DNA from 2 places in the Arthrobacter sp. P1_D4 genome. Region 1 is predicted to be linked to the other one. Evidence: predicted binding sites of a transcription regulator. Region 1 holds the regulator's gene; the other holds the start of a gene.
What was found. Region 1 encodes LexA, which represses DNA repair genes until DNA is damaged. Its sites were predicted from a motif close to TCGAACANNTGTTCGA; they were not measured.

Region 1 (14,943 bases):
GTTCGCGGCCAGCCCGTATGGGAAACCGGGTGGCAGCGCCGGCGTCTGCTACGCTACAAAACATGATCTTGATCTCCAAGTAGCCGGCACGGGTCCCGTCCCGTCCTTGTCAGGGACGCCGGGGGACTCCGTAGCGACGCAGGTAAACGCCTTCCGCTGAGTGCGCCATCGCAGGGGTGAGTTTTCTCACCCGCGGGCGCCCGCACCACTTGGAATCCAGCCATGTCCCAGGCACGGAGTTTTGCTGGCACCGTTTTTGCTGGCACTGTGCTCCCTGGCCCGCTCCCAGGCCCGGCGTGGCGGAGGCACCCACGTCACCGTGTTTTGCACCGGCACCGGCACCGCCCACACAGCCAGTGTCCCCGTAGCCAGGCGCCTTAGCCGCCTCTACCATCACCCAGCCACCGCTCTGCACAGAGCCAGCCCCGCCCCGGCGCCGTTGCCGCGGGCATTCCAGGAGGCCCGCATGACCCCCCGCCGTCAGCCCAGCGCGAATACCGCCCCACAGAGCAACAATCGGCACTATTCTGAAAGTGCCGAACCTTTAAAGGAGACCATGACCAGCCACCCCAACACCGGACCCGATTCAGCAGCCCAGGACATGAGCCCTGAAGAGATTCAAGCTGTAATCGACCGGATCCTTTCCAAGGACACCCCCGCCCCAGGCCGCGGCGGCTCCGGCACCAGCCATGGCACCGCCACCGGTGCTGGTACCAGCAGCCCGGCGTCGGTGCTCGGCAAGGCGCAGGCCATCTCCCGCCTGGACGAGGTGTACACCAACTTCGACGGCGACCAGCAGGACCTTGAGGAACGGCACGCACTGCGCCGCAAGGCCGGCCTGTCCACCGAGCTCGAAGACGTCACCGAGGTCGAATACCGGCAGTTGCGCCTTGAGCGCGTCGTCCTGGCCGGCCTCTGGACCGAGGGCACCCTCGCGGACGCCGAGAACTCCCTGCGCGAACTTGCCGCCCTCGCCGAGACGGCCGGCTCCGAGGTCCTCGACGGGCTCGTCCAGCGGCGCGCCAAGCCCGATCCCGGGACTTTCCTCGGCTCCGGCAAGGCACAGGAGCTGAAAGCCATCGTGATGTCCACCGGCGCCGACACCGTCGTCGTCGACGCCGAACTGGCCCCCTCCCAGCGGCGCGGGCTGGAGGACATCGTCAAGGTCAAGGTCATTGACCGGACAGCGCTGATCCTGGACATCTTCGCCCAGCACGCCAAGAGCCGTGAAGGCAAGGCCCAGGTGGAGCTCGCCCAGCTCGAATACCTGCTCCCGCGCCTGCGCGGCTGGGGTGAATCGATGTCCCGCCAGGCCGGTGGCCAGGTGGGCGGCGCCGGTGCCGGCATGGGCTCGCGTGGTCCCGGTGAGACCAAGATCGAACTGGACCGCCGTCGGATCCGCACCCGGATGGCCAAGCTGCGGCGCGAAATCGCCGCCATGAAGCCTGCCCGGGAAACGAAGCGCGCCAACCGCCGTCGTAATGCCGTGCCCTCTGTCGCGATCGCCGGGTACACCAACGCCGGGAAGTCCTCGCTGCTGAACCGGCTGACCGACGCGGGGGTGCTGGTGGAAAACGCCCTGTTCGCCACCCTGGACCCCACCGTCCGCAAGGCCGAAACCGCTGACGGGCTGGGATACACCCTGGCCGACACCGTGGGCTTTGTCCGGTCCCTGCCCACCCAGCTCGTGGAGGCATTCCGCTCCACGCTGGAAGAGGTCGCCGACTCTGACCTGATCCTGCATGTCGTGGACGTCTCGCACCCGGATCCGGAGGGCCAGATCGCCGCTGTCCGGACGGTCTTCAGCGAAGTCGACGCGCGCAAGGTTCCGGAAATCATTGTCCTGAACAAGGCCGACGCCGCTGACCCGTTCGTGGTCGAACGGCTCAAGCAGCGCGAGCCGCGCCACGTGGTGGTCTCGGCCCGCACCGGCGAAGGCATTCCGGAACTGCTCAAGGCCATCAGCGACGGCATTCCGCGGCCCAGCGTGAAGCTTGAACTGCTCATCCCGTACAACCGCGGGGATCTGATCAGCAAGCTCCACGAGAGCGACGCCGAGATCCTCAGCCTCGACCACGAGGAAACCGGGACCCGTGCCGTGGTGATGGTGCGTGAAGGACTCGCCGCCGAACTGGATCCCTTCATCAGCAATGACTGAGGCTGCGGTGACCAGGACCGACGCCGAACCAGCTGCCGCCGATTCAGCTGATGCTGAGCCGGCCGAAACTGACACCGGCGCCGGTTCGGTTGCCGGCGCGGCCGGCGAGGAGTTTGTTGTTAAGCTGCTCGACCGTGCCGTGTCCGGCATGGGCGGGCAGAGCCGCGATGGCCAGCACGAAATGGCCCGGCAGGTGGCGCGCGCGATAGACAGCGGCGATCACCTGCTAGTCCAGGCCGGCACCGGCACCGGCAAGTCGCTGGCCTACCTGATTCCGCTGATCGCGCATTCGCTGACCAGCAACAAACCCACCCTGGTCTCCACCGCCACCTTGGCGCTGCAGACGCAGATTGTGGGCCGGGACCTGCCCAGGCTGCTCAAGACCATCACGCCCGCCCTGGAGAGGCCCGTCAAGGTCGCCCTGGTCAAGGGCCGGTCCAACTACGTCTGCCGGCACAAACTCGAGGGCGGCTTCCCGTCCGAAGAACCTTCCGAGGGACAGCTGTTTTCCCTGGGCGAGGACACCAGCGTGCCGCATTTCGCCGCCGCACTTGGCGGGCCGTCCTCCCAGCTGGGCAAGGAAGTCGTCCGCCTGCGCGAATGGGCCGAGGAGACCACCACGGGGGACCGCGACGAGCTCATGCCGGGCGTCACGGACCGGGCCTGGCGCCAGGTCTCGGTCACCTCCATGGAGTGCCTCGGCGCGCAGAAATGCCCGCTCGCGGCCGAATGCTTCAGCGAACTGGCACGGCAGAACGCCGCCGATGCCGACGTCGTGGTCACCAACCACGCCATGCTCGCCGTCAGTGCCTTCGAAGGCCTGGCGGTGCTGCCCGAGTACGACGTCGTCGTGGTGGATGAAGCACACGAACTTCAGGACCGCGTCACGGGCGCGGTCTCGGGCCAGCTCTCCGTGGCGATGGTGCACGCCGCCGCGTCCGGGGCCCGGAAGCACACGGGCATCACCGTGGATGCACTGAACAACGCCGCTGCCCACCTGGAGCTCGCCATCGACGGCGTCCCCAGCGGGCTGATGCCCAACGGCCTGAACAGCGGGCAGCTGGACTGCATCGACCAGCTGCGCGACGCATGCCGCGCCGCGCTGTCCGATTCCAAGGGGGACAGCTCCGTGTCGGCGGACGGCGGACGGCAGCTGGCCCGCTCGCGCCTCATGGTCATCCTGGAGCTCTGTGAACGCCTCCTGGCCGCGCGCGAAAACCGCGAAGTCGTGTGGTTCTCCCGCAACAGCAGCTTCGATCCGGCGCAGGGCTACTCGCAGCCGGACGAGAGCGCGCCGGCGTTGATCAATGTTGCCCCGCTGAGCGTCGCAGGGCGGTTGCGCGAGGGCCTGTTCGCAGACCACACCGTCATCCTGACCTCGGCCACACTGGCCATCGGCGCCGCCTTCGAACCCGCCGCCGGCGGCCTGGGCCTGGTTGGCAACGGCGCACCGAGCTGGACCGGCGTCGACGTCGGCTCCCCGTTCGACTACCCGAAGCAGGGCATACTCTACGTCGCCCGGCACCTGCCCAAACCCGGCCGCGGAACGTCCCCCGAGGCCCTGGACGAACTCGAGAAGCTGATCCGCGCCTCCGGCGGAGGCGCCCTGTGCCTGTTCTCCTCGCGGCGCGCCGCAGAGGAAGCAGCCGAGGCCATGCGGCCCCGGCTGGGCCTCAGCATCCTGTGCCAGGGGGAGTCGACCATGACGGCGCTCGTGCGGCAGTTTGCCGACGAACCTGACACGTGTTTGTTCGGCACCATGTCCCTCTGGCAGGGCGTCGACGTCCCTGGCGTGTCCTGCCGGCTGGTGGTCATCGACCGGATTCCCTTCCCGCGGCCGGACGACCCGCTGATGACGGCACGTTCACGGGCCGTGGCCCAGGCCGGCGGCAACGGCTTCATGGCCGTCTCGGCCACGCACGCCGCCATCCGCCTCGCGCAGGGCGCCGGACGGCTGATCCGCTCGACCTCGGATAAGGGCGTGGTGGCAGTGCTGGATTCGCGGCTCTCCACGGAGCGTTACGGCGGCTTCCTGCGCGCCGCGCTGCCGCCGTTCTGGCCCACCACCGATTCATCGATAGCCATGGCAGCCCTGAAGCGCCTGGCGAAAGACTAAGTCCCAAACCGGGGTCGCCACCCTGCGCCGGAAATCCGCCGCGGGGTGGCCGCTCCGAACTGGCGGCATGGCCCGTGACGGCTAAGGGGAGCGCAGTTTAGAGGGAGCGCAGTACCGAGACGACCTTGCCCATGATGACGGCGTGGTCGCCCAGGATGGGCTCGTACTGGGTGTTTTGCGGCAACAGCCACGTGTGGCCGTCCCGCTGGCGGAAGGTCTTGACCGTGGCTTCGTCGTCCAGCAGGGCGGCAACGATGTCGCCGTTCACGGCATCGCCCTGGCGGCGGACAACCACCCAGTCGCCGTCGCAGATGGCGGCGTCGATCATCGAGTCGCCGGCCACTTTGAGCATGAAGAGTTCGCCATGGCCCACGAGCTGGCGGGGCAGCGGCATGACGTCCTCCACCACCTGGTCCGCGAGGATCGGCCCGCCGGCGGCGATGCGTCCGACGAACGGCACCATTGCCGTGTCGGTGGCGCTGGCCAGCTCAGTCACTGACAGGCCGCCGACGGCCCGCAGGCCGCTTGACTTCTCGACACCGGAAATCGGTGTGGTCCCCTCGTCCAGGGTCAGCGGCATGAGCACTTCCATGGCCCGCGGGCGCTTCGGATCACGCCGCAGATAGCCGAGCTTTTCGAGCTGGGAGAGCTGGTGGGTCACGCTCGAGAGGCTGGCGAGACCAACGGTGTCGCCGATTTCTCGCATGGACGGCGGATAGCCCTTGTCCGTGACGGACCGCTGGATGGTCTCCAGGATTTTCTTTTGCCGGACGGTGAGGCTCTTGGGGGCCCGGGCGGGCTGCGGGCTCCGTGGGGCGGCCCTGCCGCCGGTGGCTTGTGCTGCCATGTTCGCCAACGCCTTTCCGTTCCGCCCGGCTGCCGTGGCTGCTGTCACCGGGAACTTCCGGCCTGAAATGTCAGACCCTGCTGATCAACTACGAATGAATTCCCACGGGTAGTTCGAAAGTGGGAGTCCGAAAGTGGTTGTCCTGTCCCTCAAAAGTAGGCCAGCCGCAGACCTTTTTCAAACATTTGTTCTAGCGAGTCTCGACATCGTTCGTTAGTAAGTGCTAAAACAGAACTAGCAAGATTCGAATATGTGTTCGATTCCGACGATCTGGGTTCGCAAGCGATGTTCGGTTCTATGTTCGAAGGTTCGGCCGGTTGGCGGCGAGTACGTGAGTACGCCGGGCGGCAACTTATGGTCCAGGAGGGCTCAGTTCATGGCAGTTTCAAGCGCGTTTGACGGCACCAACATTCAGGGCGTCACGACCCGCCACCGCGGTGTTGGTCCAGGTGGTGCAGTGGGTCGCCGCAACATCGGACACGGCAGCATCGGACACGGCAGGCTCGACCAAGGCGGCATTGGCCAGGGTGGTTCCCTTCACGGCAACGTGTACCCGCTCAACGCCAGGCGCCGCAAGGGGCCGCCGCCGCGGTTTCCGGCGGCCGGACCAAGCAGCCGCCGCTGCGGCTAACCCGGCGCGGACGCTTCGTCTTCTTCGGTGTCCCGCTGATCCTGCTGGCGGCGTTCATCCTGTCGTTCAGCGGATTCCTCAACGCTCCCGCGAAAGCGGCAGATTCCGCAGACCAGCTCTCGGTGACGCCGACCGTATCCGTCACAGTCCAACCGGGGGAGTCCCTCTGGGCCATTGCCGGGTCGGTGGCTCCGGAGCGCGATCCCCGCGACGTCGTGGCCGACATCGTGGAGCTGAACAATCTGGACGCCGCGCGTGTGATGCCGGGCCAACAACTGTTCGTCCCGTCCAAGTAACCGCCCCCCGGTGCCGCCGCGGGCGTCACAGTTTCAGCGCCCGTCCCGCTACCACTTAAACTGGTCACGTGACTGACCAGCTTGAGCGCCTCAACCGACTGCCCCTCCGAGCCAATCTGCGTGGCCTGCGTCCGTATGGCGCGCCGCAGCTGGACGTCCCCATCCTGCTCAACGTCAACGAGAACACCCATGGGGTCCCGGCCGATGTCCGCGCAGCGATCACCGAGGCCGTGAGCGCCGCCGCTGCCGGGCTGAACCGCTATCCGGACCGCGAATTCACCGAATTACGCGAAGCCCTCGCCGAATACCTTGGCCATGGGCTGGACGCGGAGAACATCTGGGCCGCGAACGGTTCCAACGAAGTCCTTCAGCAAATCCTCCAGGCCTTCGGCGGCCCCGGCCGGACGGCCCTCGGGTTCCCTCCCACGTATTCGATGTACCCGCTGCTGGCCTCCGGCACGGACACGGAGTACATCGTCGGGGCCCGCGCGTCAGACTATGGGCTCAGCGCGGAATCGGCGGCACAGCAGGTCCGCGAGCTTCAGCCCAACATCGTCTTCCTGTGCTCCCCAAACAACCCCACCGGTACCGGTCTGGGGCTCGATGTCGTCGAGGCCGTCTATGACGCCGGCGAGGCCAGCCAGACCATCGTGATCGTCGACGAGGCCTACCACGAGTTCGCCCACGACGGCACGCCCAGTGCCCTCACCCTGCTGCCTGGCCGGGAGCGGCTCATCGTCTCGCGCACCATGAGCAAGGCCTTCGCCCTCGCGGGTGCGCGGCTCGGCTACATGGCCGCGGCACCGGAGGTCGCTGACGCCCTGCGCCTGGTCCGTCTCCCGTACCACCTTTCCGCCATCACCCAGGCTGCGGCCCTGGCTGCCCTGCACCACCGGGAGGCGCTCATGGCGGACGTCGAGGACATCAAGCGCCAGCGCGACCGGATCGTGTCGGAACTGACGCGGTTGGGCTTGACCCCGGCCGCGTCCGATTCCAACTACGTGTTCTTCGGCGGCCTCGAGAACCCCCATGAGGTTTGGCAGCGGATGCTGGACGCCGGTGTCCTCATCCGCGACGTCGGTATTCCGGGGCACCTGCGCGTCACCGCGGGCACTGAGACAGAAACCACAGCCTTCCTGGAGGCACTTGAACTTATCCTGGCCGGCTCCGCAAAGCCGCAGGCCTAGACTTGGTGGGGAGCCCGATCGTCCCCGCCAGATTGCCCAACACCCTGCCTTCTTCCAAAGGACACATCTACATGAGCACCACCGGATCCACCACCGCCGAGGGCCGGACCGCACGCATGGAACGGACCACCAGCGAGTCCTCGGTCCTGGTCGAGATCAACCTGGACGGCACCGGCGTTTCAGACATCAGCACGTCGGTCCCGTTCTACGACCACATGCTGACGGCCCTCAGCAAGCACTCCCTGATCGACATGACCGTCAAGGCCACCGGCGACACCCACATCGATGTCCACCACACTGTCGAGGACGTGGCCATCACTTTCGGCGAGGTTCTGCGGACCGCCCTGGGCAACAAGGCCGGGATCCGCCGTTTTGGCGAGGCGACCGTTCCCCTCGATGAGGCCCTCGCGCAAGCTGTCGTAGACGTCTCCGGCCGTCCCTACCTGGTCCACGCCGGCGAGCCGGCAGGCCAGGAATACCACCTGATCGGTGGCCACTTTACGGGCTCCCTGACCCGCCACGTTTTTGAGGCGATCACCCTTCACGCCGGGATCTGCCTGCACATGAACGTCACCGCCGGGCGCGACCCCCATCACATCGTCGAGGCCCAGTTCAAGGCCTTTGCCCGTGCCCTGCGCGCAGCCGTCGAGCCGGATCCCCGCGTCGAGGGCATCCCGTCGACAAAGGGTGCTTTGTGACCGGCCCGCTGCTCCGCGACGGGGCCATCATCGACCCCGCCGCCGCGACCAAGCCGGTCTCCCCGCAGGGAAAGCCCACCGTTACGGTGCTGGACTACGGCTCCGGGAATGTCCGGTCCGCCGTCCGCGCGCTGGAGCGGGCCGGCGCCGAAGTCATCCTCAGCTCCAAGGCCGAGGATGTACTCAATGCCGACGGCCTCGTCGTCCCCGGTGTGGGCGCCTTCGAAACCGTCATGCGCGAACTTAAGGCCGTTGACGCCATCCGGATGATCGGCCGCCGTGTCGCCGGAGGCCGCCCCGTGCTGGCCATCTGCGTCGGGCTCCAAGTGCTGTTCGAGGCCGGCGTCGAACACGGCACCGAAGCCGAGGGCATGGGGGAGTGGCCCGGCAAGGTGGAACTGTTGCCTGCCGACGTCGTGCCCCATATGGGCTGGAACACCGTCGCCGTCCCCGAAGGGTCCAGGCTCTTCGCCGGGGTTGAGGACGAGCGGTTCTACTTCGTGCACTCCTACGGTGTCCAGAAGTGGGACTTCGACGTCATCCAGCCGCGGATGGCTGCGCCGCTGGTGACCTGGTCCGACCACGGTGCCCCGTTCATCGCGGCCGTGGAGAACGGCCCGCTGTGTGCCACCCAGTTCCACCCGGAGAAGTCCGGCGACGCCGGCGCCCGGCTGCTGCGCAACTGGGTCCAGGGCCTGCGCCCCGCAGCCCCGGACCGGACCGCAGCCCCGGAAGGGACCGCCTAGATGTGGTCTCTGGTGCTTATGGGCGTGGCCGGCCTGCTGGTTGGCGGCGGGATCTCCTTCCGCCAGCAGAAAAGTCCGCTCTGGGTGCAGATCGTTTTCTACATCCTCGCCGGCATGTCACTGCTGGCCGCCTACCTCCTGACCCTGCCGGCGTCCTGACCGCCCCCTCCCCACCACCATCCCCAAGCTGAGGACTCCACGATGACCACCGAAACCCCGCTGCCCGTACTCGAGCTCCTGCCCGCCGTCGACGTTGTCAACGGACAGGCCGTCCGGCTCGTACAGGGCGAAGCCGGCAGCGAGACGAGCTACGGCACCCCGCTGGAGGCCGCCCTCAACTGGCAGCAGCAGGGGGCTGAGTGGGTGCATCTGGTCGACCTGGACGCCGCGTTTGGTCGCGGTTCCAACGCCGAGCTTCTGCGCGAGGTCGTCGGCCGGCTCGATATCAAGGTGGAGCTCTCCGGCGGCCTGCGCGACGACGAATCCCTGGAGAAGGCCCTCGACCTCGGCGTCGCCCGCGTCAACCTGGGCACGGCGGCACTGGAGAACCCGGAATGGACGGCCCGGGTGATCGATCGCTTCGGCGACAAGATTGCCGTCGGCCTGGATGTCCGCGGCACCACCCTCGCCGGCCGGGGCTGGACCAAGGAAGGCGGGGACCTCTGGGACGTGCTCGGCCGCCTCGAGGACGCCGGCTGCGCCCGGTACGTCGTGACTGATGTGACCAAGGACGGCACGCTCCAGGGCCCCAACGTCGAACTCCTGCGCCAGATGGTCGAGAAAACGGGCAAGCCGGTGGTCGCCTCCGGCGGCATTTCCAGCCTCGAGGATCTGAAGGTCCTGCGCTCCCTGGTGCCGCTCGGCGTCGAAGGCGCCATCGTCGGCAAGGCCCTCTACAACGGCAACTTCACCCTGCCCGAGGCCCTCGACGTCGCCGGCCGCCGCTAGCGGCGAAGGTGCCCATGACGCACACCCACGACCCCAATAACCCCCACGAGGCAGTGCAGGCAGGGACCGGGGCCGGTCCCGTCCGGCATCTGCCCGGGCACATCGCGGCGGCCCTCGCCGGCGCCGGCGGGGCCACCGACTCCGCCGGCCAACCCTGGGCAGGGCGCAGCCTGTCCGGCGATGACGCCAAGATCCACAATTTCGACAACGACGACGGCACCGCCGACGCCGGCTATCTGGCGGCTTTGTCCGACCTCGCCGCGGGCACTGGCGACGAAGCGGCCGTGGTGGCCGCGCTGGCCACCGCCCGGGTGTTCGTGCCAATCCTCGCCCAGCTCGCCGAAGAGGGCGAGGCCGCGGCCGGCCCCAACGGGGATCCGCTGCACTCGGACAAGCAGGCCGACATGGCCCTGGTGACGCTCAAGGCGCCGGACGGGCGGACGGCCATGCCGGTGTTCACCTCGGCGGCGTCACTTTCGGCGTGGCACCCGGAGGCCAGGCCGGTCGCCGTGTACGCGGCCCGGGCCGCCTTGTCAGCGGTCGCGGAAGGCGCGGAGCTGCTCGTGCTCGATCCCGGATCGGAAGTGACGTTCGTGGTCCGCCGGCCGGCAGTCTGGGCCCTCGCCCAACAGCAGCCATGGACGCCGTCATACGCCGATCCCGATCTCGCGGGTGCACTCGGGGAAGGCGCGGTTGGCTTTCCGGCGGTCCGCCGTGTTGAAATTCATCCGGGGGGTGGAGTTGCCTCGGCCACGGCCGATGGCAGGCGGCTCCCCGGTGGGGGAGCCGGCCCGGAACTCCGTGTGGTCCTCTATCTTGAAGACGGTCTCGACGCCGCCGGCGTGCAGTCGATCGTCGCCGGCCTCAATAACGCCTGGGCCCGGAATGAAATCTTTGCCGAGCGGGTTGATTCGATCGAGGTCAAGCTGCAGCGCGCAGCACCATAGCTGACGGCCCAACGGGGGGACCTCCCGGTGCTGCCGTGGGCAGTACCAGAAGGATATAGTCCGTGAATTTCGCGCTTTACCGTCAGCTGCTGGCCATCCGGCCCATCAGGCGCCTCCTGTTGGTCGGCATGATCGCCCGCATACCGCACTCGGCGGCCGGTGTCCTGCTGACCCTGCACATCGTCCTGACCCTCGGCCAGGGCTACGCGGCCGCCGGAGCGGCCGCCGCCGTGATGACGATCGGTATCGCTGTCGGCGCGCCCTGGCGCGGACGTCGGGTCGACACCGTGGGGCTGCGGAAGGCGCTGATTCCGTCTGTGGTCTCCGAGGCCGTGATCTGGTCGATCGTGCCGCACGTGTCCTACGAGGCCCTGTTGCCCCTGGTCTTCATCGGGGGCCTGCTGACCCTGCCTATCTTCAGCGTGGTGCGGCAGTCGCTGGGCGTGCTGGCCCCCGGGGAACAGCGCCGGACTGCCTTTGCGCTCGACGCCATCGCCACCGAGCTGGTCTTCATGATCGGCCCGGCCGTCGGGGCCGTCGTCGCCACTAGCGGCCAGTCCGTCCTGGGCCTGACAGTCGTGGGAGTGGCCACATCCGTCGCCGGGCTCTTCCTGATGTGGTTCAACCCGCCCACCCGGAGTGCTTCCCCGGACGCCGGGCTTGAGGCGCAGGAGCTGGAGTGCGCGGAAGCCGCTGTGGTCGCCGCCGCGCCAGCCCATCTGCAGGAGGCCGCAGCCGAACTGGCACCCCTTGCGGCCGCCGCCGAGGAGCGGCGCCGGCGGGGCTCCGGCCTGCGCCAGAGGGTCATCCACAACTTCAGCTGGTTCACCGCCGCCGTAGCCGCCGTGTTTGCCGTCGGTGCCGGTGCCGGCATGGTCCTCAGCGGCACCGACGTCGGCATCGTCGCGGCGCTCCAGACCGGCGGCCACCAGGCTGAAATCGGCATCGTGTTCCTCTTCTGGTGCGCGGCCTCGGTGGTGGGCGGCGTCCTCTACGGCGCCATGCACCGGGCCGTTTCCCCGATCCTCCTGTTGTTGGGGATGTCAGCGCTGACGGTCCCGATGGCCTTCGCGACCGACGTCTGGACGCTCAGCCTGCTCGCGTTGCTGCCGGGTCTGCTGTGCGCGCCGGTGTTGTCCGCGGCCTCGGAAAAGGTGGCCGAACTGGTGGATGAAAGCCGGCGCGGCGAGGCGATGGGCTGGTACGGGTCATCGCTCACCGGCGGAGTGGCCCTGGGCGCGCCGCTGGCCGGGCTGTTCATTGACCTCATCGGCCCGTCGGCCGGCTTCGTCTCAGTGGGGTTGGCGGGCGTGGCCCTCTGCCTGGTGGGGCTGGCCCTGCAACAGGTCCGGCGCAGCCGCCTGGCCCGCGTCTGAACGCGGGCCGGCCCCCACTGCGCCGACCCGGGCACGCCGCCCGGGCCGTGCGGACGGAAAATCGTGCGAACGGAAAAATAGCGACGCCGGCGGGCGGACCTGGGTGGTCCGCACGCCGGCGTTGTCCTGGCTGACGAGTGCTTAGTTGACGGGGCCGGTGTACTTCTCGCCCGGGCCCTTGCCCGGAGCGTCCGGGATGACCGATTCTTCGCGGAAGGCCAGCTGGAGCGAGCGGAGTCCGTCGCGCAACGGTCCAGCGTGCTGTGAGCCGATTTCGGGCGCCGCCGCGGTCACCAGACCGGCGAGGGCGGTGATCAGCTTGCGGGCCTCGTCCAGGTCCTTGAGGTCCTGGGCATTTTCCTCGGCGGCGAGGCCGAGCTTTACCGCGGCGGCGCTCATCAGGTGCACTGCGGCCGTGGTGATGACCTCGATCGCGGGGACTTCCGAGATGTCGCGGATCTGCTGCGAGACGTCCGCCTGGGCGGCCGCGGGCTCGAAGACGTGGGAATTACTATCTGAAGTGCTCATGCTGGTAAGCTTGTCACAGACCGACTAAATGTCGTTATTCTCAAGCTTTTATAGAATGCAGTGTTCTGACTGGCAGTGCTTGTCACTGAAGTTGGCGCCCGCCGCGCATACGTGCGTTGAACGGGTGTTTTTCTGTAGAGTTGGCTTTAGTTTGCAAGCGGAGTTCTCTCCCACCCGCGTCAGCCGCGAAACTTCCTTCGGGAAGCCCCTCCTGTTCAGGAGTCAAGGTTGCCGGGTACCTGGTCGGGCACTACCTCGGACTCCGGTCCGCAGGAAGTGCATGTTGCCCCATTGAGGGCGGCAGTTCCGATCTCGAGGCCTTCGATTGCTCCGGCAATTGGGGGCCTTCTCTTTTTGCCGGTGGAATACCCCTCACGAACACAGGAGCTTTAACATTAGCGAGCCAAGAATCAATGAGCGTATCCGCGTCCCCGAGGTGCGGCTGGTCGGCCCTGCAGGCGAACAAGTAGGAATTGTCCGTATTGAGGATGCCCTGCGTTTGGCTGCCGAGTCCGATCTTGATCTCGTTGAAGTTGCACCGCAGGCGAAGCCTCCGGTGTGCAAGCTGATGGACTTCGGCAAGTACAAGTACGAAGCCGCTGTCAAGGCACGCGAGGCCCGGAAGAACCAGACCAACACGGTCCTGAAGGAAATCCGTTTCCGCCTGAAGATCGACACCCACGACTACGAAACGAAGCGCGGCCACGCGCTCCGCTTCCTCGGTGCCGGCGACAAGGTCAAGGCCATGATCCAGTTCCGCGGCCGCGAGCAGCAGCGCCCCGAGATGGGCATCCGCCTGCTCCAGCGCTTCGCCGACGACGTCGCCGAAGTTGGTGTGGTGGAGTCCAGCCCGCGCATCGATGGCCGCAACATGGTCATGGTGGTTGGCCCGCTGAAGAACAAGGCCGAAGCCAAGGCGGAGGCCCGCCGCGCAACGCAGCGCGCAGAAGCCAAGGCTGAGAACGAAGCCAAGGCTTCGGGACGCGTCGATGTCTCCGGTGGCAACGCCCCGCTGACCCAGACGCTGTCGGACCTCCTGCCGGAAGGCTACGTCGTATCGTCGGAGGCACCCGCAGCGGAGGCCCCCGTCGAAGAAGCCAAGGTTGACGAGACCAAGGTCGACGAGACCAAGGTCGAAGAGACCAAGGTTGAAGAAGCCAAGGTTGAAGCGGCTCCGGTCGAAGAGACCAAGGCCGACGAGGCCCCCGCCCAGGACGCGGCGGCGGAAACCGCTCCGAAGGCAGCCGAGGAGCCGGCAGCAGCGAAGGCTCCGGCGGCTCCGAAGGCAGCCGAGAAGCCGGCAGCAGCGAAGGCTCCGGCGGCTCCGAAGGCCGCAGAGAAGCCTGCAGCAGCGAAGGCTCCCGCGGCTCCGAAGGCCGCTCCGGCCCCGGCGGCAGCGAAGGCTCCCGAGGAAAAGGCAGCCGCTCCGGCAGCAGCACCGAAGCCGGTTGCTGCTCCGAAGCCGGTACCCAGGCCCGCAGCGCCGAAGCCCGCCGCACGGCCGGCCGCCCCCCGGGCAGCCGCCAAGCCTGGCACCAAGAAGACCAACTAGTTCACGGCTGCCGGACAGCAATGTCCGGCAGCAGGCAACCAGCACGCCGCCCGCAGGGGTGGCTGCACGAAAGAGCTGCAGACTTTTCTGCGGATACGTAAGGAGATCGGTTCCCATGCCGAAGATGAAGACCCACAGCGGTGCTAAGAAGCGCTTCAAGCTGACCGGTACCGGCAAGCTGCGCCGCCAGCAGGCCAACCGCCGCCACTACCTCGAGCACAAGTCCTCCCGGCTGACCCGTCGCCTTGCCGGCGACAAGATCGTCTTCAAGGGCGACGCCAAGGTCATCCGGAAGATGCTCGGCATCTAAGTTCCAAGTTCTCTGACTGTTCGCCACCTGGCAGCAGTCAACTACCAAAAAGGCTTCTCAGGCCAGCCGGACCGTTCCGGCAGTAGACGCTTGGGATCAGAAATTTTCTAAGGAGTACGCACGTGGCACGTGTGAAGAGGGCGGTTAACGCCCACAAGAAGCGCCGGGTTATCCTCGAACGCGCAAAGGGTTACCGCGGACAGCGTTCACGCCTGTACCGCAAGGCAAAAGAGCAGCTGCTGCACTCGTTTGTGTACAGCTATGGTGACCGCAAGAAGAAGAAGGGCGACTTCCGCCGTCTTTGGATCCAGCGCATCAACGCTGCATCCCGCGCCAACGGCCTGACCTACAACCGCCTGATCCAGGGCCTGAAGGCCGCTGAGGTTGAGGTTGACCGCCGTATGCTGGCCGAGCTGGCCGTTTCCGACGCCAACGCCTTCGCCGCGCTGGTCAAGGTCGCCAAGGACTCGCTGCCTGCCGACACGTCCGCTCCGGCCGTCCAGGCTGAGGCTGCTCCGGCTCCCAAGGCTGCCAAGAAGGCTCCCGCGAAGAAGCCTGCTGCCAAGAAGGCCGCCGACGAGGCTGCAAAGTAGTTCCTCCCGC
Region 2 (14,943 bases), on a different contig from region 1:
AGCGCGACAAAGGCCTGCTCGCCCTCGGTCATCCGGCTGCGGATGACCGCGATGGAGTCCTCGATGCCCAGCCGGCGGTCGGTAGTCAGATGCAGCACCGGCTCCCCCTCATTGCCACTGACGGTCACGGCCTCTCCGTATCCGGGGCTGGAGAACTCCCACCGTGCCCGGCGCTGGCCGTAGCCGAAGACCGGCTCGCACAGCACGGACAGCTCAACCGCACCGTTGACGCACCGGACGGTGCGCAGCAGGCAATGCTCGGCCTCGTAGTTCGTCGGCGGGCGGCGGTACCGGCCGGCCCTCTCGTCGGTGTGGTGCCACGGACCCATCACCAGGGCATCCCTCACGATCAGCCAGCCCGTCCTGGTCTGCCACGTGGTCTCCAGGATCAAGCTGCCGGGGAGATAGCGGCGCGCAGTGGGCTCCCGGACGCCGTACGGCGCCACCTTGAAGCCACCCGCGGCGCGGTCGAGGATAGTGGAGAACACACTCGGTGAGTCGTGACGTGGCACGCACATCCACTCGACCTGCCCGCTCGATGCAATCAAGCAGTTGGCCTCACAGTCAGACAAAAACCCATAGTCGGCGATCGGCGGATACGGGCTCGTGCCGGCCCCGGGCCGCCGCCTCCCCTCTGCCCCTGACCGGGCGTCGATGCTCACCACCCCAGTATGTTCCCCTCAGGGTGGAAACGGGACCCCGGCTACCTGGACGGCTTCCTCCCCAACGGTCAGTGCTTCATCAACGGTCAGTGCTTCATCGCAGAGGACGACGGCGAATGCGGCGGCGAAGGATTTCGCCGATGATTGTGCTGAGAATCCCCGTCGGCTCCGCAAGTCCGATGGATCGACAAGATGAACAACGGAGGATTGATCTCATGTCACAGGTACGGCGTTTCGATCATGTTGGTATCACCGTTGCCGATCTCAAAGAGGTGACGGCGTTCTTCGTCGGGCTGGGTCTCGAGGTCGAGGGCACGCCGATGTTCGTCGAGGGCGAGTTCCTCGACACGGTGATCGGCATCCCCGACGCCCGTACGGAGATCGTCATGCTGCGGCCGCCCGACGGAGGTACCCGGCTGGAGCTTTCGAGCTTTGTCCGGCCCGACCACCAGCCTGGATCGCCCGCGGCGATGGCCAATGAGTTGGGGCTGCGCAACGTCGCCTTCGAGGTCGACGACCTCCAGACGGTCGTCGACCAGCTGGCCGCGGACGGCTACGGGCTGGTCGGCAACATCGGCCAGTACGAGCACATCTGGCGCATGGCCTATGTGCGCGGTCCGGAGGGGATTATCGTGTCCCTGGCCGAGCGGATCGGCTGACCCGCCAACTCCAAATCCGCTAGCACGCCTGCGCCTTGATATGTCAGGGCCCCGCCGAGTGCTGGCATGATGGGCGCATGAGCAGAGTCACATGCGATCTGACTATTTCCCTTGACGGATTCGTTGCGGGCCCAAACCAAAGCATGACGGAACCCCTGGGCCGGGGTGGAGAACTCCTCCACAGGTGGATGTTCGAAGAAGCCGAGTCCAACGCAGCCGAGCTCGAAGGCATCCTCGCCGCCGGCGCCTACATCATGGGCCGGAACATGTACGCCGGTCCAGGGGCATGGGATGAGCAGTGGCGGGGATGGTGGGGTGAGGAACCGCCGTATCACGCACCTGTGTTCGTTCTCACCCATCACCCCCGCGAGCCCTTGGAGATGGAGGGCGGCACAACGTTCAACTTCGTGGCCGATGGGATCGAGTCGGCTTTGGCCCAGGCGCGGAAGGCCGCTGGCGGCAAGGACGTGGCCATAGCCGGAGGAGCGCAGACCGCCCGACAGTTCCTTTCGGCGGGGCTGATCGACGAGCTGCGGCTCCACATTGCGCCCATAGTTTTGGGAGCGGGTGAGCGGTTGCTGGACGGCGTGACGGACCTCAAGCTTGAGCCGACGGACGTGAGCGGTACCAGCCTCGTCACGCACGTGCGCTATCGGGTAATCCGCTGACAGGCCGACCCTTAGCCCTCGGAGGTCGCTCGCCGGACACTGGGGCGCCCGCGGCGCCGTCCAGAAGCATCGCTGACCTTGGATTGCCGAAGTTGAGCGTCCACCCCAGTCCGAACCGTCGCGGAACCATCAGCGAGTGGTCTTCGAGGTTGATGTAGACCAGGCCACCGCGCCAGTACTTGTCCTCGTCCCGGTGGGTCAGCACTGTGTCCTTCTCACCCTCATCGCGCTCGCGGTTGTTCCTGGCCAGGACCACGACGGCAACCACGACGGCGGCCGGGATCGGGAGCGTGACCACCAGTCCCGCCCACTGCCCACTGCGTGACCGTCCCGGTCCACATCAACGGCGACGAGCCCAGCATCCCCACGTCGATCATCGCGACCAGCCCGACGAGCGCTTTGACGCCCAGTGACATGTACTGCCGGTACCAGCGCGCCGAGGCCAGCGGGCGCGCCGGGTCGAGGTCGGGCCGGCTGTGGAAGATGGGCGCCGCGAGACCCATTAGCAACCCGGTCACACCGGCTTGCACGAACACCTGAGAGAACGCGGAGCCCACCGACTTGGCTGCCAGCCGGTTGGGCGCGCCGTTCGCGCCCTGGTGGACCGCGAGCGCGTCGGGCATCGACGGGTAGCTGATCACGCCTGTTATGACCGTGACGACGATGACGATCACTGCAGGGGCCGGCCAGAGCCAGGGAAACCGCGGAGGATCTGTCCTCAGGCCGGTGTCCACTGTGTTGCCTTGGCCCATAACTTCTTGAGAAAATGCCGCCCGTGAACAGAATCCTGATCTAGTTCTAGCCAGGCAGCTCACTTCTGTCGCGAGCGGGGCCAAGTCTCCGAGGATTACTGCGCCTACACAGCTTGAAGGGGGCTCTCAATGGGTGATCGCACAGGCCTCACCATCGACGAGGTCAAGATCCGCAGGGTGAACACCGACGCACTGTTCACCCAGGGATTCCTCTGCAAGCCTGACGGCGGATCGGACCAGCCATCAGCTGATGACATCGACGGCGCTATCTCCGGAATCAGAATGCCGGAGCACCCCGATCAACGGTTCCATGCGGTTGAAGTGAGCAACCGCGAACCATCTGACTGCGATGCTTGACGGTATCCAGTGAAGAAACCCATCCCAATTCGGCTCAAATCAGCAACCGCAGGGAGGGCGCCTGCGCTCCGTCTGGGCGGCTTTGAGCGCGTCGGCGCGCCTGAAGAGTTCCGCCAGGGCTTTATCTGCCTGTTCGGCGCGCGACCCGGTACGGTGCACACCGCCGTCGATCGAGTGGTTAGGCTGGGTGGATGGCGACAGTTATTCTCGTGCGGCACGGCCGCACCACAGCCAATGCCACTGGACTGCTGGCCGGTCGGGCCGTCGGCGTCAGCCTGGATCAGATCGGGCGCGACCAGGCGGCTCTGACCGGAGACCGGCTCGCGGCCGTGCCCGTAGTCGGGGTGGTGTCGAGCCCTCTTGAGCGTTGTCAGCAGACCGCCCAGCTCATCCTCGATCGCCAGGCTGGCACGCCGTACGCGCCGGTCGATCTCGATCTCACCGAGTGCGATTACGGCCAGTGGCAGGGCCGCACCCTCAGTGATCTCGCGACCGAGGATTTGTGGCCGGTTGTGCAGTCGCAACCGTCCGCCGTCGTCTTTCCCGGCGGTGAATCCATGGCCGCGATGCAGGCTCGGTCGGTGGCAGCGATTCGACGCCACGATGCAGCCTTCGAAGCCGAGTACGGGCCAGGGGCCGTGTGGGTGGCGGTGAGTCACGGTGACATCATCAAGTCAATCCTCGCCGACGCGCTCGGCATGCACCTTGACCTGTTCCAGCGTATTAACGTGGGCCCCGCCTCCGTATCGATCGTGCGCTACGGCGCTAGTCGGCCGAGCGTCTACGCGACCAACACCGACGCGGGTGACCTGTCGTGGCTGTCGAACGGCATCCACTCTGGCGATGCGCCGGTGGGCGGCGGTGCAGGGCAAAAGGCGCCATGAACCTCATGTGCCTAAAATACTGACATGCCTACACGTGTTCACGAGTTTGCCTGGCCTGATCGAATCGTCGTCGGCACCATTGGCCTTCCAGGGGCGCGCACGTTCTACCTGCAGGTGCGCGCAGGGACGCAGATCGTGAGTATTGCCCTGGAGAAGCAGCAGTCGGCTCTGCTCGCGGAGAAGATCGACGAAATTCTCGACCAGCTCATCACCGTCGAGGGCAACCCCTTCAGCGTTCCCACGAGCACTCCCATTGAACTTGTCGACAATGACCAGCTCGAGGCCGTTCAGGAGCAGTTTCGCACCGGCGCCATGAGCTTAGGTTGGGACCCAACCACGGCCCAGGTCGTAATAGAGGCCTACCCCATCGCCGATGTCGATGCTGATGACAACGACGAACCGCTTGATGAGGGCGGCGCTAACGAGTCCGAAATGCTGCTGGTGCGAATGCCGGTCGGCACCGCCCGCGCATTCGCCAAGCGCACCCGTGAGATCGTGGGCGCCGGGCGTCCGACGTGCCCGCTCTGCGGTTACCCCATAGACGCCGACGGGCACATCTGCACCCTTCCCGAGGTCTGATGCCAGCGCCGGACCTAGTGGCCGCCGAGCTGACGCTCACCGGCCGCATCACGACGGCTTCAAACGCTACATTTCTGGGCAGCATCGGCGACGTGGTGGTCGTCTATAAGCCGATAGCAGGCGAAAGTCCGCTGTGGGATTTTCCCCACGGCACCCTGGCTCACCGGGAGGTGGCCGCCTACCTGGTCTCGCAGGTCTTAGGCTGGGACGTCGTGCCGCACACCTGGCTGCGCGATGGTCCTTTGGGCGAAGGAATGGTGCAGCTCTGGCAGGAGCAAGACCCCGCCCGATGCGCCGTGAACCTGGTCGCGACGGACCAGGTGCCGGAGACGGGCTGGAAACATGTTCTCGAGGGACGGGATGAGAACGGACGGATGGTCGCCCTCGTTCACGAAGACTCGCCAGCGCTCAGACGCATGGCGGTGTTCGACATGGTCGTCAACAACGCCGACCGCAAAGGCGACCACATTCTTGCCATGACGGACGGACACCGGCACGGCGTGGACCATGGGCTCACCTTTCACCGTGACCACAAGCTGCGCACGGTGCTGTGGGGATGGCTGGGAGACGCGCTGACCGCCGAGGAACGCGACGGCATCGATCGTGTCAGCGAAGGACTGCACGGTGGGCTGGGCCGGAACCTGGCGGACTTGCTCAGCGCCGAAGAAATCGCATCGCTCGCCGCGCGCTGCGCACGGTTGCGCTTGGCAGGGCGGTTTCCGGCTCCGAGCGGTGAGATGTCGGCGGTGCCCTGGCCGCTGTTCTAAGGGAATTGCGGCTACGGGCTTCGCAGGCTGTGTCACGACGGCATGGATCTTAAGGTAGCGACGGAGCAACTGTCACCAAGAACTCGCTGCCCAAACGCCGATAGCAGCGCCTACGCTCAACCAAGCCCGCAGGCCCCATCTTCCGCAAACGACGCGGCGAGCGTCCCATAAGAAGCACCCCTTCAGTCAGTTGTTGCGATGTTGAGGAGAAACCGCGCTGCTTACGCAGCCGAGGGATATGGGCAGAGTCCAACTTTTGTCGGTACGTCCGGCTACACTGAATGTATCGAACATATATTCGAATAAGGGTGTGTTGTGGGCGTTGTTGTCGGTCCCCGCGTGATAGATGCGGGCATGTCGTTGCTGTCGGTGCTGATCTCTCCGGTCCCCGTCGCGGCCGGGTACCCCTCGCCGGCCCAGGACTACTTTGATGGGCGGATTGACCTGAACGAGCATCTGATCAAGGACATCACCAGCACGTACGTCGTGCGGGTCTCCGGAGACTCGATGGAACGCGCCGGCATCAGCGACGGGGATGAACTGATCGTCAACCGGGCCCTGGAACCCAAGGACGGGTCCGTAGTCATAGCCGTCCTGGACGGAGAATTGACCATCAAGCGGCTGCGAATCACGGCCGCCGGCGTCGTGCTGCAGGCGGAGAATCCGTCCTACCCGGACATCCGGGTTCCGTCCATGTCTGATCTGGTCATCTGGGGCGTCGCGACCCGCTGCCTGCACCATGTTTGAGGCACACCATGTCTAAGCCCTCCCCGATGCGGCGGATGCCGCAGATCGCGCACGTGGATGTGAACTGCTTCTACGCCTCGGCCGAGCGGGCATTCGACCCGTCCCTCGAAGGCCGGCCCGTCGTCGTCCTGTCCAACAACGACGGGTGCGCCGTCACCCGGTCCCCGGAAGCCAAGGCTCTCGGGATCGGCCTCGGTGAACCATGGTTCAAACTCGCCCCGCGGGCCAAGGAGTGGGGACTTGTTGCCCTCTCGAGCAACTACGAGCTCTACGGGGACATCAGCGCCCGGGTGATGGAACTGCTGGGCCGCTACAGCGCTTGGTTGGAGGTTTACAGCATCGACGAGGCCTTCCTGGGCGTCAAAGGCGCGCCGGAGGACCTGCTGATCCTGGGCCAGACCATGAAGGCAGCCGTGCGGCGCAACGTCGGGGTTCCGGTCTGCGTCGGGATCGCCGGAACCAAGACCCTGGCGAAACTCGCCAACAAATGGGCCAAGCACAACCCGGCCTTCGACGGGGTCTGCCACTGGGACTCCGTGCCCGCCGGGGACCGGGAAGCGCTGATGGGCCGGCTGTCCGTGATCGAAATCTGGGGCGTCGCGACGCGGCTGACCAAACGCCTCAACGCCTTAGGGCTCCAGTCCATCCTTGACCTGTCCCGGGCCGACCCGGTGATGATCCGGGACCGTTTCTCCGTGGTCGTGATGCGCACCGTCCTGGAACTGCAGGGGACCCCGTGCATCCCGATGGAAGAAGAACGGATCGGACGGGACCAGCTCATCTTCTCGCGCTCCTTCGCCACCCCCATCACCACCGCCGCCGGCATGCGGCAAGTCCTGTCCGTCTACGGCCAGCAGGCTTCAGCACGGCTGGCCAAACACGGCCTCCAGGCCAAGGTCCTCACCGCCTTCGCCGGCACCTCGCACTTCAACCCGAACGACACCTCCTACCCCTCGGTGTGCGTGCCGCTGCCAATGCCCACCGCCGATCCCGTCCTACTCACCCGGGCCGCCCACGCCCTCCTGCCCCACATCCAGGAAGGCATCAAATACGCCCGGGCGGGCATCATGGTCACCGACCTGCGGCCCACCGGAAACCAGGCACCGCTGGCCCTGTTCCAGAACCCGCACGAGGAACGCCACATCGGAACCCTCCTGGAAGATGTGACACGCCGATACGGGCGCGGCTCCATCGGCCTCGGCCACGCCGGCATTCGGGGCGGCCCGGACTGGACCATGAAACGGGACATGCTCTCCCCCCGCTACACCACCCATTGGGACGAACTCCCCCTCGTCAAAGCCGCCTAACGCCACCACACCCCGCAGCACCGCACCACGAAAGACCACCCCATGACCCTCAGCACCGAAAACCCCACACGAACCCTTGACCTTCAAGTCCGGCTCGACCCGGCAGGCAAGCCCCTTGCCATCCGGCACGACGGACGGATCTGGCTTGTCGATCCGGCCACCGAATCCCGGCACTGGATCGGCGGTGACGCCGGGCGGGGCACCCGATGCACGGCCGCCGCTGGCGGCGCCAACCCGGCCGGTATCGAATACTGGCGTGTCGAGGCCCGGCTGGGGTCGAATTCAGCGCTGCACACCTTCACGCTGCGCCGGAATCCACGCTCCGTCCAGTGGCTTCTGGACGACATCAGCGATGGCGGCTAGGCAACGGTGACACTGAACCGTCAGCCGATCAATGACCAGACCTGGGCGGGGATCAGGGCAGAATTCACGCTGCCCGCCCTGGAACAGGTCCGCCGCCGACTCGCCGAACTGATGGACGACCCCGACCCTGTAGTGCAGCAGCTCGTCCGCGTCTTCATCGACGACGGCACGTTCTGCCCGGGATTCCAATTCGTCGCCGGCGGCCACCTCCACCCGACCGTCGTCGGACTATTCCAGCGCGCCATAGAACTGAAGGTTCCGCACAACTACTTCGCGGTCTGGATGGTTACACCCTGCCGGGAACTCGGCGGGTCCCGCCCCGTTGACCATCTGAAAAGCGGCGGCGCTCCCCTGTTTCGCGCGCTGGAATCCCACCGCTGGCAGTAGAGCCGGCCCGCGAACCGACGTCCAACGGTTCCGCTGATCAGTCCGGCCCGGGGATGTATCGAGTCACACCCGGGAATCGCGGCTGCCCTGCCGTTGGTAGTGTTTAGCCCACTATCCCTTTCCGCCCGACACTTGAGGTGCGAACCATGATCCCGACGACTCCCACTCCGGGCACTGTCCTTCTTGCCGGCGCCACCGGCGATCTCGGCGGGCGTATCCTGCAGAATTTGGTCGCCCTGGGGGCCACCGTTCGGGTCCTGACACGGCCAGGAACCAGCACGGAGCGCATTGCGCAGCTCCGCGCCCAAGGCGTCGAAGTGATCCAGGCGGGCTACGACGATCCCGCGGGCCTCCGAAGGGCCTGCGCGGATGTTGACTGCATAGTCTCCGCGATCAACGGCGTGGACAGCGCAATTTTCGACGCCCAATCGCGCTTGCTGGAGGCGGCGGCCGCGGTGGGCGTACCGCGTTTCATCCCTTCCGATTACTCCATCGATTACCGTGGAATCCGCCCCCGAAGCAACCGGAACTTGCAGTTCCGCCGAGACTTCGCACAGCGGCTGGATGCCACCGAAATCCGGGCCACTTCCATCCTCAATGGCGCCTTCACCGACATGCTCTCCGGGCAGGCACCCATGATCCTCTTTTCCCGGCGTCGTGTGCTCTTCTGGTCCGACGCCGACCAGGTGCTCGACTTCACCACGAAGGATGACACTGCCTCCTACACCGCCGCTGCCGCCCTCGACCAGCGGACTCCCCGCGTCCTCCAGATCGCCGGAGACCAGGTCACGGCAAGGACCCTGGCAACCACCATGTCCGACCTGACCGGAACGCCATTCCGGCTCCTCTACGCGGGCAGCGTCGGTTCCTTGACTGCTATGAGCCGGGCAGTCAAAGCCTTCATGCCGGCCTCTGACAAGCCGTTCCCGCCGTGGCAGGGCATGCAGTACTTCGCCAGCATGTTCAGCGGCGACGCGACCCTGAACTACGTCAGCAACGACCGGTACGGGAGCCGGACGTGGACAACCGCCCGGGACATCCTGGACCAGCACGTGCAGCAAAGCTCACCGGCCCCGGTCGCCTAGCCTGGGGGTTGTTGCACGGACAAGCCCCGAACCCCTAGGGTTCGGATCATGGCCGCGCCCGGGGGACCCGCTCGTTATGGAATGCACACGACGCCGACACTGCTATCCGTAGTGAGCCTCGCCGTTGTCGCGTTAACCGCGGCCTGCGCATCTACTCCCCCACAAAGCATGCCGGCCGGCGAGCAAACCGTCACCAAACCGCCCGCCGCCAAGGCCGCACCGTCGACGGGCGCCGGACTGTCACCGGGCATGACCCTCGCCCCGGCTCCGCCGATTCCGCCTGCCCCCCGGCAGGGTTTAGATGAATGCCTGCCACAGCGTGCAGAGAACGCCGTAGCCAGCGGAGCGCTGGATTGCCAGTACTTCACAGCCGGTTCCATGACGCCGGCTTCTGTGCCCCGTGATCCGGGAATGAGCTCCGGCGACTACGCGATACGGTTCGGCAGCGTTGGCGGCCGCACGTTAATGACCGTGCGCATCCCCTGTGCTTCGTATGCGGTCTCGGTCAGCATTGCCACCGAAACGATCACGCCGGATCCGGGGACACTGGAAAGTTCCCTGGGCACGTGCAACTTCCCGTGGGAGCAGGAACAGTCGCGGATGAAACGATACCTTCAAGCTCCGCTTCAGTTTGCACAACGGGAGACTGGAATCGTGCTGCACAACCCGGAATGGGGAATCACCCTCTTCCGGACCCCCTACGAGGCCGGCTGAGCCCGCGGTCCCGCCTAAGGGGCGCCAGGCGTGCCGCGGGAGGGGCCCGCGGGAGGGGTGCGAGGCTGAGGGCCCGGGGGGAATAAGAACCGCCGCCACCATGTTGGTTTCCGGTGTGAAGAACATCGGATTCCTGTCCTTCGGCCATTGGACCGACCACCCGGATTCCGGCACGCGCACCGCGTCGGACGCGCTGTTGCAGGCGATCGACCTCGCGGTCGCGGCCGAGGAGCTGGGTGCGGACGGCGCCTACTTCCGAGTCCACCACTTCGCGCAGCAATACGCCTCCCCGTTCCCGCTGCTCGCTGCGGTCGGGGCCCGGACAAGCCGCATCGAGATCGGTACCGGCGTGATCGACATGCGCTACGAGAACCCGCTCTACATGGCGGAGGACGCTGGCGCGGCCGACCTGATCGCGGGCGGCCGGCTGCAGCTGGGCATCAGCAGGGGTTCACCCGAGCAGGTCATCGACGGGTGGCGTTACTTCGGCTTCGCCCCCGCCGAGGGCGAGTCGGACGCCGACATGGGCCGCAGGCACACCGAGCGTCTGCTCGAGGTGCTCACTGGCGAGGGCTTCGCGGCACCGAACCCGCGTCCGATGTTCCCGAACCCTCCGGGCCTGCTGCGCGTGGAGCCGCACTCGGAGGGCCTGCGCGAGCGCATCTGGTGGGGTTCCGGCTCGAACGCCACGGCCATCTGGGCGGCGAAGCTCGGCATGAACCTGCAGAGCTCCACGCTCAAGGATGACGAGAGCGGCAAGCCGTTCCACATCCAGCAGGCCGAGCAGATCGAGCTCTACCGGCAGGCCTGGAAGGAGGCGGGGCACGAGCGGGAGCCGCGCGTCTCGGTCAGCCGCAGCATCTTCGCACTGACGGACGAGCGCGACTGGCAATACTTCGCCCGCGACCGCCACAGCTCCGACCAGGTGGGCAACATCGACGAGAAAACGCGCGCGGTCTTTGGCCGGTCCTACGCGGGTGCCCCGGACGAGCTGGCCGCGAAGCTGGCCGAGGACGAGGCGATCGCCACGGCAGACACCCTACTGCTCACGGTCCCGAACCAGCTCGGAGTCGACTACAACGCCCACGTCATCGAGTCGATCCTGAAGTATGTGGCGCCGCAGCTCGGCTGGCGCTGACCCCTCGTGACAGATTCCCCGGGCGCCGCGCCGTCGACGCTTGCGGGGTCCAGCATTGCAACGCCAGTGCGACGACGCCGGTCCAGCCGGCACTCACCAGCGCGGCAGCCTTGACGCCGGACGCCACCTCGGCTGAGGCACAGGACGGGCGGCCGCGATGCGCTCGCGACCGCCCGCAGCGACCGGGTGCACCCTGGGCTTAGCGCACCGACTTGCGCTCGTAGATCGCCATCGACCAGGCGTACCCCGCGACCACAAGCACGACGCACCACCCGATTGCCAGCACCGGGCTCCAGCCGAGCGGGGTGCCGAGCAGCAGCCCGCGGATGGCCTCAATGAACGGCGTGAAGGGCTGGTACTGCGCGAACCACTGCAGCCCTTCCGGCATCGACTCGGTCGGCACAAAGCCGCTGCTGAGGAAGGGCAGGAAGGTCAGCACGAGGGGCAGGTTGCTGGCGGTCTCGGCCGACTTCGCCTGCATGCCCATGGCCACCCCGAGCCAACTGATCGCGTACGCGATGAGCACGATCAGACCTGCGGCGGAGATCCATTCGACAAACCCGGCGGTCGGGCGGAAGCCAATCAGGAGGCCGACGCCAAGCACGAGCACGACGGCGATAATCGCCTGGATGGTATTGCCGAGCACGTGCCCGGCGAGCACCGCGGCCCGCGAGATCGCCATCGTCCGGAACCGCGCGGTGATGCCCTCGGTCATGTCCATCGACACGGTCGTCGCGATGCCGCCTGCGCTGCCGGCGATGGTCAACAGCAGGATGCCCGGCATGACGTAGGCGACATACGCCTCGCGCCCGCCGGCCGGATCAGCGCCGGGCAGGCCGGCCCCGAGCGTGCCGCCGAACACGAACACGAAGAACAGCAGCAGGACTACCGGCCCCACGATGGTGAACACCGACAGGCCCGGGTAGCGCAGCATGTGCAGCAGGTTGCGGCGCAGCATCGTCACGGAGTCGGCAATGACGTGCGATTGCTGGCCGGTGCCCGGGGCCGTCCGGCGCTTGGCGGCGATGGTGGTCATGATTCGGTTCCCTTCGTCTCGACCCGGCCGGTGAGCGCGAAAAACACGTCATCGAGGTCCGGGGTGTGGATGCTGAGGTCGTCGACCTCCAGGTTGGCCGTGTCGAGGCGGTCCAGCACGGTGCGCAGCGTGCCGACACCGCCGTCGCTCGGCACGGTGAGCGAGAGCCCGGCGTCGTCGCGGGCGGATTCGCCGAGCAGCCGGGAGGCGGCGTCGAGCCGCGCGGCATCGGCGAACCGGAGCCGGATATGTCCGCCCGGCACCAGGCGCTTGAGCTCGTCCGGCGTCCCCTCGGCGACGAGCCGGCCGCCGTCGAGCACCGCAATGCGGTCCGCGAGCTCGTCAGCCTCGTCCAGGTACTGGGTGGTGAGCAGCACGGTGGTGCCGTCCGCGACCAGGCTGCGGACGATGTCCCACATGGTGTGGCGGCTGCGCGGGTCCAGGCCCGTGGTGGGCTCGTCCAGGAAGATGACGCTGGGCGCCGAGACGAGGGTCATGGCGAGGTCGAGGCGGCGCTGCATCCCGCCCGAGTAGGTGGCGAGCGGCTTGCGGGCGGCCTCGACGAGGTCGAACTGCTCCAGCAGCTCGGCCACCCGGGTCTTCGAGCGCTTCGCTCCAAGATGGCGCAGCCGGGCCATCAGCAGCAGGTTCTCCTCGCCGGTGAGCAGCCTGTCCACCGCGGAGAACTGGCCGGTGAGGCCGATCGCGGCGCGGACGCCGTCGGGGTTGCGCACGACGTCGCATCCGTTCACCAGTGCCGTGCCGCCGTCGGGCCGCACCAGGGTGGACAGGATGTGCACGGTCGTCGTCTTGCCGGCGCCGTTCGGGCCGAGCAGCGCGGTGACGGTGCCCGCGTCCACGGTGAGGTCGACGTCGTCGAGCACTGCCTTTGCGCCGTAGGACTTCCGCAGCCCGCGGACTTCGATTGCTGGCGTGTTCATGTGCTTCGTTCCCTTCTGTTGGTGGCCCGGAGTCATTGGGCGCGCTGGATGCTGATGTCGCCGTGCTGGGTGCGTGCACGCACTGCGACGGTCTGTTCGGACGCGTCGGGAGCGCGGTCGCTGTCCAGCTGGTTGCGGACGTGCCCCTCTTTCGAGGACAGATCGAGCCAGGCGGGAACGCCGGGCCGCACGCCGATGGTGACCTGGCCGAAGCCGCTCTCGACCTGGATGGAACCACTCGAGACCTCTGCGAGCTGGATGCTGCCGTAGGCGGTCTTCGCCGCGACGGAGCCGAGTGCCTTCGAGATCTCGAGGTCGCCGTAGGAGAGCTTCGCTTCTAGGTCGCCGCCGGACTCCCCGATCAGGATGGTGCCGTGCGACGCCTTGAGGATCGCGTCGCCGGTGACTTTGCCGATCCGGATCTGACCGTGGTCGGCCGTGATCTCGATCCCGCCCTCGGCGGTGCCGAGGGTCGCGTTGCCGTGCGAGGCGCGCAGCCACAGGTCGCCGGTGGAGTCGAGATCGACGCGGCCCATCGAACTCTTGATCCGGGTAGCGCCGAGGCGTCCGACGGCGCGCACGCCGCCGACCCCTATCTCGGCGGTGAGCCGCGACGCGGCCGGCAGCTCGACCTTCACATCGACCGACTCGGTGGGGCCGATCCAGCTGATGCGGGGCCGGGGGCCGGTGATGATGAGCCGCTGGCCGTCGACGTCGACCCTGGTCTCTTCCGCGCCCCGCCGGTCGACCGCTTTCGCGGGGTTCGTCGGCGAGACGGTCACGACCGTGTCGTCGCGGTCAGTGGCGATGATTTCGATCGCGCCGACCTGCAGTTTGATGGCGAGGTCGATGGGGGTGGGGGTGTCGTAGGTGGGCATGCTGGGGCCTTCCTTTTGGGTGTGTTTGATCGACCCCGCGGGTCCGCGTGGTTGGTGGGTGTCGTGTGGTGCGGTGGGCGGTTTAGCGCGCCCAGCCGGCGAAGTTGTCGCCGGTGCGCAGCGTGCGCTGCGCGGATCGTCGCTGCTTGGGCTGGAGAGCGGCCGCGACCGCACGGACCAGCCAGGTGTTGACGGACAGGCCGTCTGCAGCCGCGGCCTCGTCCACCCGCGTCTTGAGGGCATCCGGCAGGCGGAGCGTCGTGCGCGAGGTGCTGGCGTCGTCGAGGTCGAGGGGTGCGGCCGGCCGCTCGTCGGTGTCAGATTCCGGGTTCGGCTGGGTCACCACGAACTCGACGTCGCGTCCGCGCAGCCGCATGTCGACTGATCCGGGTGCGAGGTCGCGGGTGATCTCGCCGGCTGCAGCCGAGAGAACGTCGAGGAGCACGAGCCGGGTCGCGGCGTCCAGTCCGGCGGCGAGCCGCTCGGCCACGGCGCGGGTGTCCTCCGAGCCGTTCTCCGCGGCATCCACTAGCTGCCGCTGTAGGTCGTTGACGTATTGTCCGAGTTCCATGGCACCATGGTGACACCACGGTGGTGTCACGTCAAGCCTTCGTGGTGTCACGGGTGATCCGCAGGTTGGTGCGGCGGCTCGATGAGGGTGGGGACGGGCGAAGGGCCTCGCCCTGAGTCCTAGTTGGCGTCCTGTCGGTTCACCATTTCGGCGATCCAGATCGGCGCGAACGGAGAGGTGCAGTTCGGCGGCGTCGGGTAATCCTTGAGCACCTCCAGGCGCTCGCCGATGCCGATCGCGCGGGCGCGGTGTTCGGGGTGCTCAATCCCGATCTGGGCCAGGCAGTGGTTCATCGCCCACTGCAGGCGGTCCGGGGCGTCCTTCATCTGCGCCTCGATGATGTCGAGCAGTCCTGGCAGGTCGAGGCCCTCCGGCTTCTTCGCAACGCGGTCGGTGGTCAGCGCCCAGGCGGCACTTGCCACCAGCGGGTCCGGATCGGCGAACCAGG

Region 2: the regulator LexA is predicted to act here: its motif matches at 5,615-5,630, upstream of AC1D0A_RS03175 (LexA family protein).

The regions. Positions count from the first base shown of each region.
Region 1 is NZ_JBFUAU010000008.1:235,210-250,152, forward strand. Features, by position in the region: gene hflX (GTPase HflX) at 557-2,158, shown strand; gene AC1D0A_RS09805 (ATP-dependent DNA helicase) at 2,151-4,274, shown strand; gene lexA (transcriptional repressor LexA) at 4,372-5,121, opposite strand; gene AC1D0A_RS09815 (hypothetical protein) at 5,507-5,662, opposite strand; gene AC1D0A_RS09820 (LysM peptidoglycan-binding domain-containing protein) at 5,875-6,048, shown strand; gene AC1D0A_RS09825 (histidinol-phosphate transaminase) at 6,117-7,235, shown strand; gene hisB (imidazoleglycerol-phosphate dehydratase HisB) at 7,307-7,933, shown strand; gene hisH (imidazole glycerol phosphate synthase subunit HisH) at 7,930-8,679, shown strand; gene AC1D0A_RS09840 (hypothetical protein) at 8,680-8,838, shown strand; gene priA (bifunctional 1-(5-phosphoribosyl)-5-((5-phosphoribosylamino)methylideneamino)imidazole-4-carboxamide isomerase/phosphoribosylanthranilate isomerase PriA) at 8,881-9,627, shown strand; gene AC1D0A_RS09850 (SseB family protein) at 9,642-10,574, shown strand; gene AC1D0A_RS09855 (MFS transporter) at 10,637-11,950, shown strand; gene AC1D0A_RS09860 (DUF1844 domain-containing protein) at 12,092-12,478, opposite strand; gene infC (translation initiation factor IF-3) at 12,915-14,030, shown strand; gene rpmI (50S ribosomal protein L35) at 14,146-14,340, shown strand; gene rplT (50S ribosomal protein L20) at 14,463-14,933, shown strand.
Region 2 is NZ_JBFUAU010000002.1:477,990-492,932, forward strand. Features, by position in the region: gene AC1D0A_RS03130 (glycoside hydrolase family 15 protein) at 1-665, opposite strand, end outside; gene AC1D0A_RS03135 (VOC family protein) at 878-1,321, shown strand; gene AC1D0A_RS03140 (dihydrofolate reductase family protein) at 1,399-1,989, shown strand; gene AC1D0A_RS03145 (DUF5808 domain-containing protein) at 1,958-2,287, opposite strand; gene AC1D0A_RS03150 (DUF1648 domain-containing protein) at 2,211-2,663, opposite strand; gene AC1D0A_RS03155 (hypothetical protein) at 2,871-3,098, shown strand; gene AC1D0A_RS03160 (histidine phosphatase family protein) at 3,290-3,982, shown strand; gene AC1D0A_RS03165 (DUF3090 domain-containing protein) at 4,007-4,561, shown strand; gene AC1D0A_RS03170 (SCO1664 family protein) at 4,561-5,328, shown strand; gene AC1D0A_RS03175 (LexA family protein) at 5,644-6,075, shown strand; gene AC1D0A_RS03180 (Y-family DNA polymerase) at 6,084-7,382, shown strand; gene AC1D0A_RS03185 (hypothetical protein) at 7,425-7,745, shown strand; gene AC1D0A_RS03190 (hypothetical protein) at 7,752-8,132, shown strand; gene AC1D0A_RS03195 (NmrA family NAD(P)-binding protein) at 8,279-9,217, shown strand; gene AC1D0A_RS03200 (hypothetical protein) at 9,329-9,931, shown strand; gene AC1D0A_RS03205 (LLM class flavin-dependent oxidoreductase) at 10,047-11,069, shown strand; gene AC1D0A_RS03210 (ABC transporter permease) at 11,269-12,105, opposite strand; gene AC1D0A_RS03215 (ATP-binding cassette domain-containing protein) at 12,102-13,046, opposite strand; gene AC1D0A_RS03220 (DUF4097 family beta strand repeat-containing protein) at 13,079-13,924, opposite strand; gene AC1D0A_RS03225 (hypothetical protein) at 14,007-14,495, opposite strand; gene AC1D0A_RS03230 (DNA alkylation repair protein) at 14,615-14,943, opposite strand, start outside.